Regions from separate parts of the Microbacterium binotii genome, predicted to be linked through region 1. Evidence: riboswitches for the same ligand, from Rfam matches in the RefSeq annotation. Region 1 holds a riboswitch; the other holds the start of a gene.
The links. A riboswitch is a leader RNA that binds a small molecule or an ion and turns the genes downstream of it on or off. The one in region 1 is predicted to bind thiamine pyrophosphate.
Positions count from the first base shown of each region.

Region 2: another riboswitch for thiamine pyrophosphate. It lies ahead of LXM64_RS14265 (ECF transporter S component); the one in region 1 lies ahead of thiM (hydroxyethylthiazole kinase).

Region 1 covers NZ_CP090347.1:2,058,313-2,061,709, forward strand. The annotation lists gene thiD (bifunctional hydroxymethylpyrimidine kinase/phosphomethylpyrimidine kinase) at 1-234, opposite strand, end outside; gene thiE (thiamine phosphate synthase) at 231-878, opposite strand; gene thiM (hydroxyethylthiazole kinase) at 875-1,684, opposite strand; TPP riboswitch at 1,676-1,767, opposite strand; gene LXM64_RS16060 (NAD(P)-dependent oxidoreductase) at 1,779-2,342, opposite strand; partial or broken gene LXM64_RS16155 (NAD(P)-binding domain-containing protein) at 2,413-2,712, opposite strand; gene erm (23S ribosomal RNA methyltransferase Erm) at 2,724-3,397, opposite strand, start outside.
Region 2 covers NZ_CP090347.1:2,949,637-2,953,033, reverse strand. The annotation lists gene LXM64_RS14270 (D-alanyl-D-alanine carboxypeptidase family protein) at 1-1,337, opposite strand, end outside; TPP riboswitch at 1,375-1,485, shown strand; gene LXM64_RS14265 (ECF transporter S component) at 1,478-2,116, shown strand; gene LXM64_RS14260 (ABC transporter ATP-binding protein) at 2,113-3,397, shown strand, end outside.

The DNA of each region.
Region 1 (3,397 bases):
ATCGATCCGCACATCGTCGGAGACGGCGTCGAGCTGCTCGGCGAGGAACGCGACGGGCGGCACGTGCACCGAACGCACGCCGTGCGTGTTCTGCGCGACGAGGGCGGTGACGACGGCCATGCCGTAACCGCCGTTCGCGGCGATGCTCTTGAGATCCGCCTGGATACCCGCGCCTCCCGTCGGGTCGGTTCCGGCGATGCTCAGCACCCGCGGGACGGCGCGCGCGGCACTCATGCCGCGTCCCATGCCGCGCGCAGCATACGGGCGGCACCTGCGGGGTCGCTCGCACCGCAGATCGCCGAGACCACGGCCGCGCCCGCCGCACCCGCTCGCCGCAGCGGGCCCAGGTCGGCGGCGGTGACACCGCCGATCGCCACGGCGGGCAGCGCGCTCGCCGCGACCAGTCGCGCAAACGACTCGTGGCCCAACGGTGGTGGCGCATCGCGCTTCGTGGCGGTCGCGTGAAGCGCGCCGATGCCGACGTAGTCCACGACACCACTGTCGGATGCGGCGGCCAGCTGCTCCGGTGTGGCGGCGCTGAGGCCGACGATCGCGTCATCGCCCACCAGTGCGCGCACCGCCTCCGGCGGCAGATCGCTCTGCCCCACGTGCACTCCCGACACGCGCGCGCCCGCCTGGCGAGCGGCGAGGAAGACGTCGACGCGGTCGTTGACGAGCAGCGCGACGCCGTCGGGCAGCACGGCCGACACCCTCGTGACTGTGTCGAGGAAGCGACGTGCGGAGGCGTCCTTCTCGCGCAGCTGCACCGCCGTGACGCCGTTCGCCGCCGCCTGGCGCACCACGTCGACGATGTCGTGGCCCGCCGCCGCGGCGATGCCCGCATCCGTCACGAGGTAGAGCGAGAGGTCCGCGATCACGAGATCACCGCGCGGATGCGAAGCGTGTCGGCGTCGAGGCCGGCGAGCGCGTCGAGGAACGCGACGGCGAAGCTGCCCGGGCCGGTGGCACGCCCCGCGGCGAGCTCGGCGGCCACGTTGTAGACGGTGACCGCGGCTGTCACCGCCGCGAAGCGATCGTCCTCGACTCCCGCGAACGCCGCCATGACGGCGCCGAGAGCGCATCCGCCACCGGTCACGCGTGTCAGCAACGCGTCGCCGTTGCCGAGCCGCACCTCGCGGGCGCCGTCCGTGACCACGTCCACCGCGCCGGAGACGGCGACGATCGCACCGGTCGTCTGCGCGATGCGCCGGGCGGCGGCGACCGCATCCTCCACGCCGTCCGTCGCGTCGACTCCGCGGCCTCCGACGCCCGAGCCGTCGAGAGCGATGATCTCGGACGCGTTGCCGCGTACGACGCTCGGCGCCGCCGCGACGAGCTCGGCGGCCAGCGCGGTGCGCACCGGCAGCACACCGATCGCCACGGGGTCGAGCACCCAGGGAGTACCCGCGTCCTGCGCGGCCGCCACGGCCTCTCGCATCGCCTCCCGCTGCTCGGCGCCGGGTGTGCCGAGATTGACCAGGACGCCCGAGGCGATGCGCGCGAAAGGCCCCGCCTCCTCCGGGATGTCGACCATCGCCGGAGCCGCCCCGAGGGCGAGGAGGACGTTGGCGGTGAAGCCCGTGACCACCGCGTTGGTCAGGCACTGCACGAGCGGGCCGTGCTCCCGCACGGCCTCCCAGGTCCGGATGGTGGATTCGATCAGGTTCTCTGGCGCGCGCGTCATGTGCGACATCCCTCCGCTCGTACTGACGAGATCAGGTTCGACGGGTGTGATCTCAGCCCCGTAGGGCACCCCGTGTCGTATGTGTGGATTCAGGTTAGCCGACGGCCCGGGCGGCGAGCGCCTCGATGACACCGATCATGTCGAGCTCCCCCCACCCCGCGTCGACGGCCTCCTCGTACAGTCGCCGGCTCGCCGTGATCAGCGGATGCGCGGAGCCCACCGCACGGGCGGCGTCTTCGGCGAGCCTGGCGTTCTTGAGCACATCGACGATCGCCGCCTGCGCGGACAGGTCTCCGTCGGCGAGTTTCTGCGCCTTCCCGCGCGACACCGCCGACGCCATGGGGCCTGCGGCGAGCACCTCGCGGAGCACGCCGGTATCGGCGCCCGCGCGCTCGGCGAAGTGGATCGTCTCAGCCAGGCCCGTCACCATCGTGATGAGATACGTGTTCACCGCGAGCTTCATGGTCAGCGCCCTGGGGATGTCGCCGCACCGAAAGGTCTGGGCGCACATCGCACCGACCACGGGCTCGACGTGGGCGAGCGCGTCGGGCTCCCCCGCCAGCATTCCCACGAGCGTTCCCTCGATCGCGGGACCCCGCGATCCCGAGACGGGCGCCTCGACGTACCGGCCGCCCGCCGCGGCGACGTCGTCGGCCAGCGCGAGAGAAGGCGGTCGTGAACGTCCCCATCTGCACGATGGTGCGGTCCATCACCAGCGGGGCGAAGTCATCCGTGTCTCGGCCGAGCACGGCGTCGACCGCCGGTTCGTCGCGCAGCATCAGGATGACGGTCTCGGCCGCCGCGAAGACTCCCGCGACGCTCTCAGCAGCCCGCGCGCCACGCGCGACGAGCTCGTGCCGCGGCGTCGCCGAACGTGCCCAGACGACGACGTCGAACCCGGCGTCGACGAGATTCGTCGCCATCGGCACTCCCATGATCCCGAGTCCGATGAACCCGACCGTGCGTGCGCTCATTCCTGTCCCTCCCGTGTACTCATCCTGCCCGCGGACGGCGGGGTCTTGCTCCATGGGGGGCGCCCTCACGCGTCGGCGCACGCCCGCCACAGGCGCACCCACTGCTCGGCACCCAGGTCGCGGGGCAGCGCACCGTGGACGATGCCCACCGCATCCAGTCGACGTCGCGCGGCGGGAGTGGACATGCGAGCGACCGACGCGAGGATCGCCGGCATGCCATGCCCTCGCGCGGTGAAGACATCGCCCACGAACCGCTCATACGCGCGCCGGTCCGCATCCGGCACGAGCGGCGCCGGGCGGCGGGTGATCGACAGGATGCCGCCGTCCACCGACGGCACGGGTCGAAACGCCCGCGCCGGCACCCGCCCGTGCAGGGTGAACGCGAACCACGGCGCCGACTGCGCGGTGAGGAGGGTGCCGCCGCCGACGCCGGCGCGTTTGCGGGCGACCTCCCACTGGGTCAGCAGGACGGCGTGCGTCCACGAAGGCCGCTGCAGCAGTCTGCGCATGATCGGCGTGGTGAGGTGGAACGGTACGTTTCCCACGACGACGGGCGCGTCGAGCGGATGGCGCAGGGCGTCGGCGTGCTCGACGCGCACCGTGGGATGAGATCGCCGCAATGTCGCGACGCGGCGCTCGTCGATGTCGATCGCGGTGAGCGGCCGGCCGAGACGGGCAAGACCCGCGGTCAGCGCGCCACCGCCCGCCCCGATCTCGAGGATCGCGCCCTCGGATGCTG
Region 2 (3,397 bases), 890 kb from region 1:
CGTCCGACGGTCGTGCCGGCCGCGACCGAGGGCTTGAGTTGCAGCTCCTGCTCGACCTGGGCGAAGAGGGCGCGCGTCGCCGCATCCCGCGTCTCGACGTCGGGCTGGCCGAGCGTCGCGGCGTAGATGCGGACCGTGGTGTCGCCGACCGTGACGTCCTTCGCGGCGAGCAGATTGTAGGAGTCGAGCGTGCCGGTCTTGAGGCCGACGACACCGGGATCCGCGAGCAGGTTGTTCGTGTTCTCGACGAGACCCGCCCCGGGAAGCTCGACGGAGGGGGTGCGCACGATCTCGGCGATGACGGGGTCGGCGAGCGCGCGCTTGGCGACCTCCAGCAGAGCTGCTGGGGTGGCCGCGTTCTCGGCCTCGATGCCGGCGGGGCCGGCGATCGTGATGCCGGTCAGTCCGTGCGCTGCGAGCCAGTCGTTGGCCGCCCGCGCGTAGACCGCGTTGTTGGGCCAGATGGTGTCGGCGAGGCGGTCGGCGTAGTTGTTCGCGGATCCCATGAGCATGCCCTGCAGCATCTGGTACTCCGTCAGCGTGCCGCCCACCGGAACGTCGAGCGCCGACTCGCCGTTGCGGCGGTACGACCAGTATTCGCGTTCGTCGGCCGCGCTGAACGCGAACTCCCGGCCCTGTTCGCCTGCCGCGAGAGGCATCTGGTCGAGCACGACCATCGCGGTCACGACTTTTGTGATGCTGGCGATCGAGCGGGCATCGGGGCTGGAGGCGATCGAAGAACCAACGCCGTCGACGACGACGGCGGCGCTGCCGGCACCCGGCCACGCGCCGACGGCCGCGGCCGACGGAGTGGCCTCGACGGCCGACGCCTGCACGGTCGGGGCGACGGCGTACAGCGGCCACAGCAGTGTGGTGCCGCAATACGCCGCGATGACCGCGACGATCAGCGCGATCGGCACCAGGACCCCGGGACGCCACGGCGTCCGGCGGGGGGCGCGGGCGAGCAGGTCCGCGGCGACGGGGGTGAACGATGCTGCACCCGCGGCTTCGAGTTGTGGAGTCGTCCCCGACGCCCGTGCGACCGCGGTCTCGTCCACCCAGTTCAGCGCCGTGGTCACGGGAGGCACGACGACCGGCACGGATGCCGCCGCATCCTGGGGCGGGGAGAAGGAGTGCCCCGTGGCGGCGTCCTCCGGCGTGTCGTTGAAGCTCGCGGCGGCGATCATCGCGGGAGTGGATGCGGCGTCGACAGGCGCGCGCGGCACCTCGATCTCGAGGTCGTGGGGCGGCAGAGGAGCCTCGTCGACGGACGGCTCGGCGTCTCCGCCGCGGCGCAGCGAACGCCGAGTGGGCGGGGTCGGGCCAGTCACGGTCACCCGCCTACGGTAGCGCGAGCAGCGGGTCTATACTCGGCACGTCAACCACGGGAGTCCGGTGAGCCGGGCTGAGAGGAAGCGGATCCACGCTTCGACCGTCGAACCTGATCCGGATCATGCCGGCGCAGGAAGGAGCATCAATGCACACGTCCACGTCCACATCCGCTCGTCCTTCCCTCACCTCCCGGTGGCGGTGGCGGGTCGTCGACATCGTCGTCGCCAGCGTGATCGGCGTCGCGGCCGGCGTCATCTTCTGGGTCTGGGGTCAGGCCTGGACGCCGCTGAGCACGGCGCTCGCGTTCTTGCCGGGGCTCGAGGGTCTGCTCGCCGGAGGATGGCTGTTCGCGGGTGTCCTCACGGGGCTCATCATCCGCAAGCCGGGCGCCGCGCTGTACGGCGAGGTCGTCGCCGCGGTCGTCTCGATGGCACTCGGCACGCAGTGGGGCTTCACCACCTTCATCTGGGGAGTGGTGCAGGGGGTGGGAGCCGAACTCGGCTTCGCGCTGTTCGCCTACGCGAACTACCGTCTCTGGGTCGCTCTCGTCTCGGGTGCGCTCGCGGGACTGGCCGTGGCGCTGCTCGACACCAACTTCTCCTCCATCGCCGCGTACGACGCGGGCCCCCGCGCGATCTACTTCGTCTCGGCGATCGTCTCGGGCATCCTCATCGCGGGGCTCGTCTCGTGGCTCATCGCCCGCGCGCTCGCCGCCACGGGAGCGCTCGACCGGTTCGCCTCCGGACGGCAGGCGCGCATCGTCGAAGCCGCCGACGCGGCGTGACTCCCGGCGCGCGGGTCGTCGCCCGCGGGTGGGGGTGGCGGCACGCGGGCCGCAGACGCTGGGCCGTCGCCGACATCGATCTCACGATCGAGCCCGGCGAGCGGGTGCTGCTGCTGGGCGCGAGCGGCGCGGGCAAGTCGACGCTGCTGCGCGCCTTCGCCGGTGTGCTGGGCGGCGACGAGGACGGCGAGGCGACGGGGGAGCTGAGCGTCGACGGTGCGCACCCCGCATCCGTCCGCGGGGTCGCGGGCATGGTGCTGCAGGATCCCGACGCCCAGGTGATCCTCGCCCGGGTCGGCGACGATGTCGCGTTCGGATGCGAGAACCTCGGCGTGCCGGCCGACGAGATCTGGCCGCGAGTCGGTGAAGCGCTGGATGCCGTGGGGCTGCCCGTGCCGCTCGACCACCCCACGTCCGCGCTGTCGGGCGGGCAGAAGCAGCGGCTTGCGCTGGCCGGTACGCTGGCCATGCGCCCGAAGCTCCTGTTGCTCGACGAGCCGACGGCCAACCTCGATCCCGACGGCGCTCGTCAGGTGCGGGATGCGGTCGCCGCCGTCGCGGCCCGTACCGGGGCGACTCTCGTCGTCGTCGAGCACCGCGTCGACCTGTGGGCGGAGCTCGTCGAGCGCGTCGTCGTGCTCGCGCCCGACGGCGGGGTGCTGGCGGACGGCTCTCCCGCCGACGTCTTCGCCGCCGCGGCCGATGCCCTGACGCAGGCGGGCGTGTGGGTGCCGGGAGTCCCCGTGCGGATCACGCGGCGCCCGCGCACTGTGGAGGCATCGCCGCTCGTGGTCGGCGCCGGTCTCGCGGTCGGGCGCCGTCGGATCGGCCGCGGCGAGGCGCTCGCCGCCGCATCCGGGATCGACGTGCGGCTGAACGCGGGGCGGGCGCTCGCGATCACGGGAGCCAACGGTGCCGGCAAGTCGACGCTCGCGCTCACCCTCGCCGGGCTGCTGCCGCCGATCGGAGGCGAGGTGCGGGCGGCGGATGCGTTGGCCGCCGGCGTCGGATCCGATCCGTCCCGGTGGCGCGCAGCCCAGCTGCTCACGCGCATCGGCACCGTCTTCCAGGAGCCGGAGCACCAGTTGCTCACCGCTCGCGTGCGCGATGAGCTCGCCGTCGGTCCTCGTGCGCTGGGGCTCTCGGAGGCGGAGGTGGCCGCGCGCGTCGATCCGCTGCTCGAGCGCCTGCGTCTGGGGCGCCTCGCCGAGGTGAACCCCTTCACGCTCTCGGGTGGAGAGAAGCGCCGGTTGACCGTCGCCGCGGTCCTTGCGACCGCGC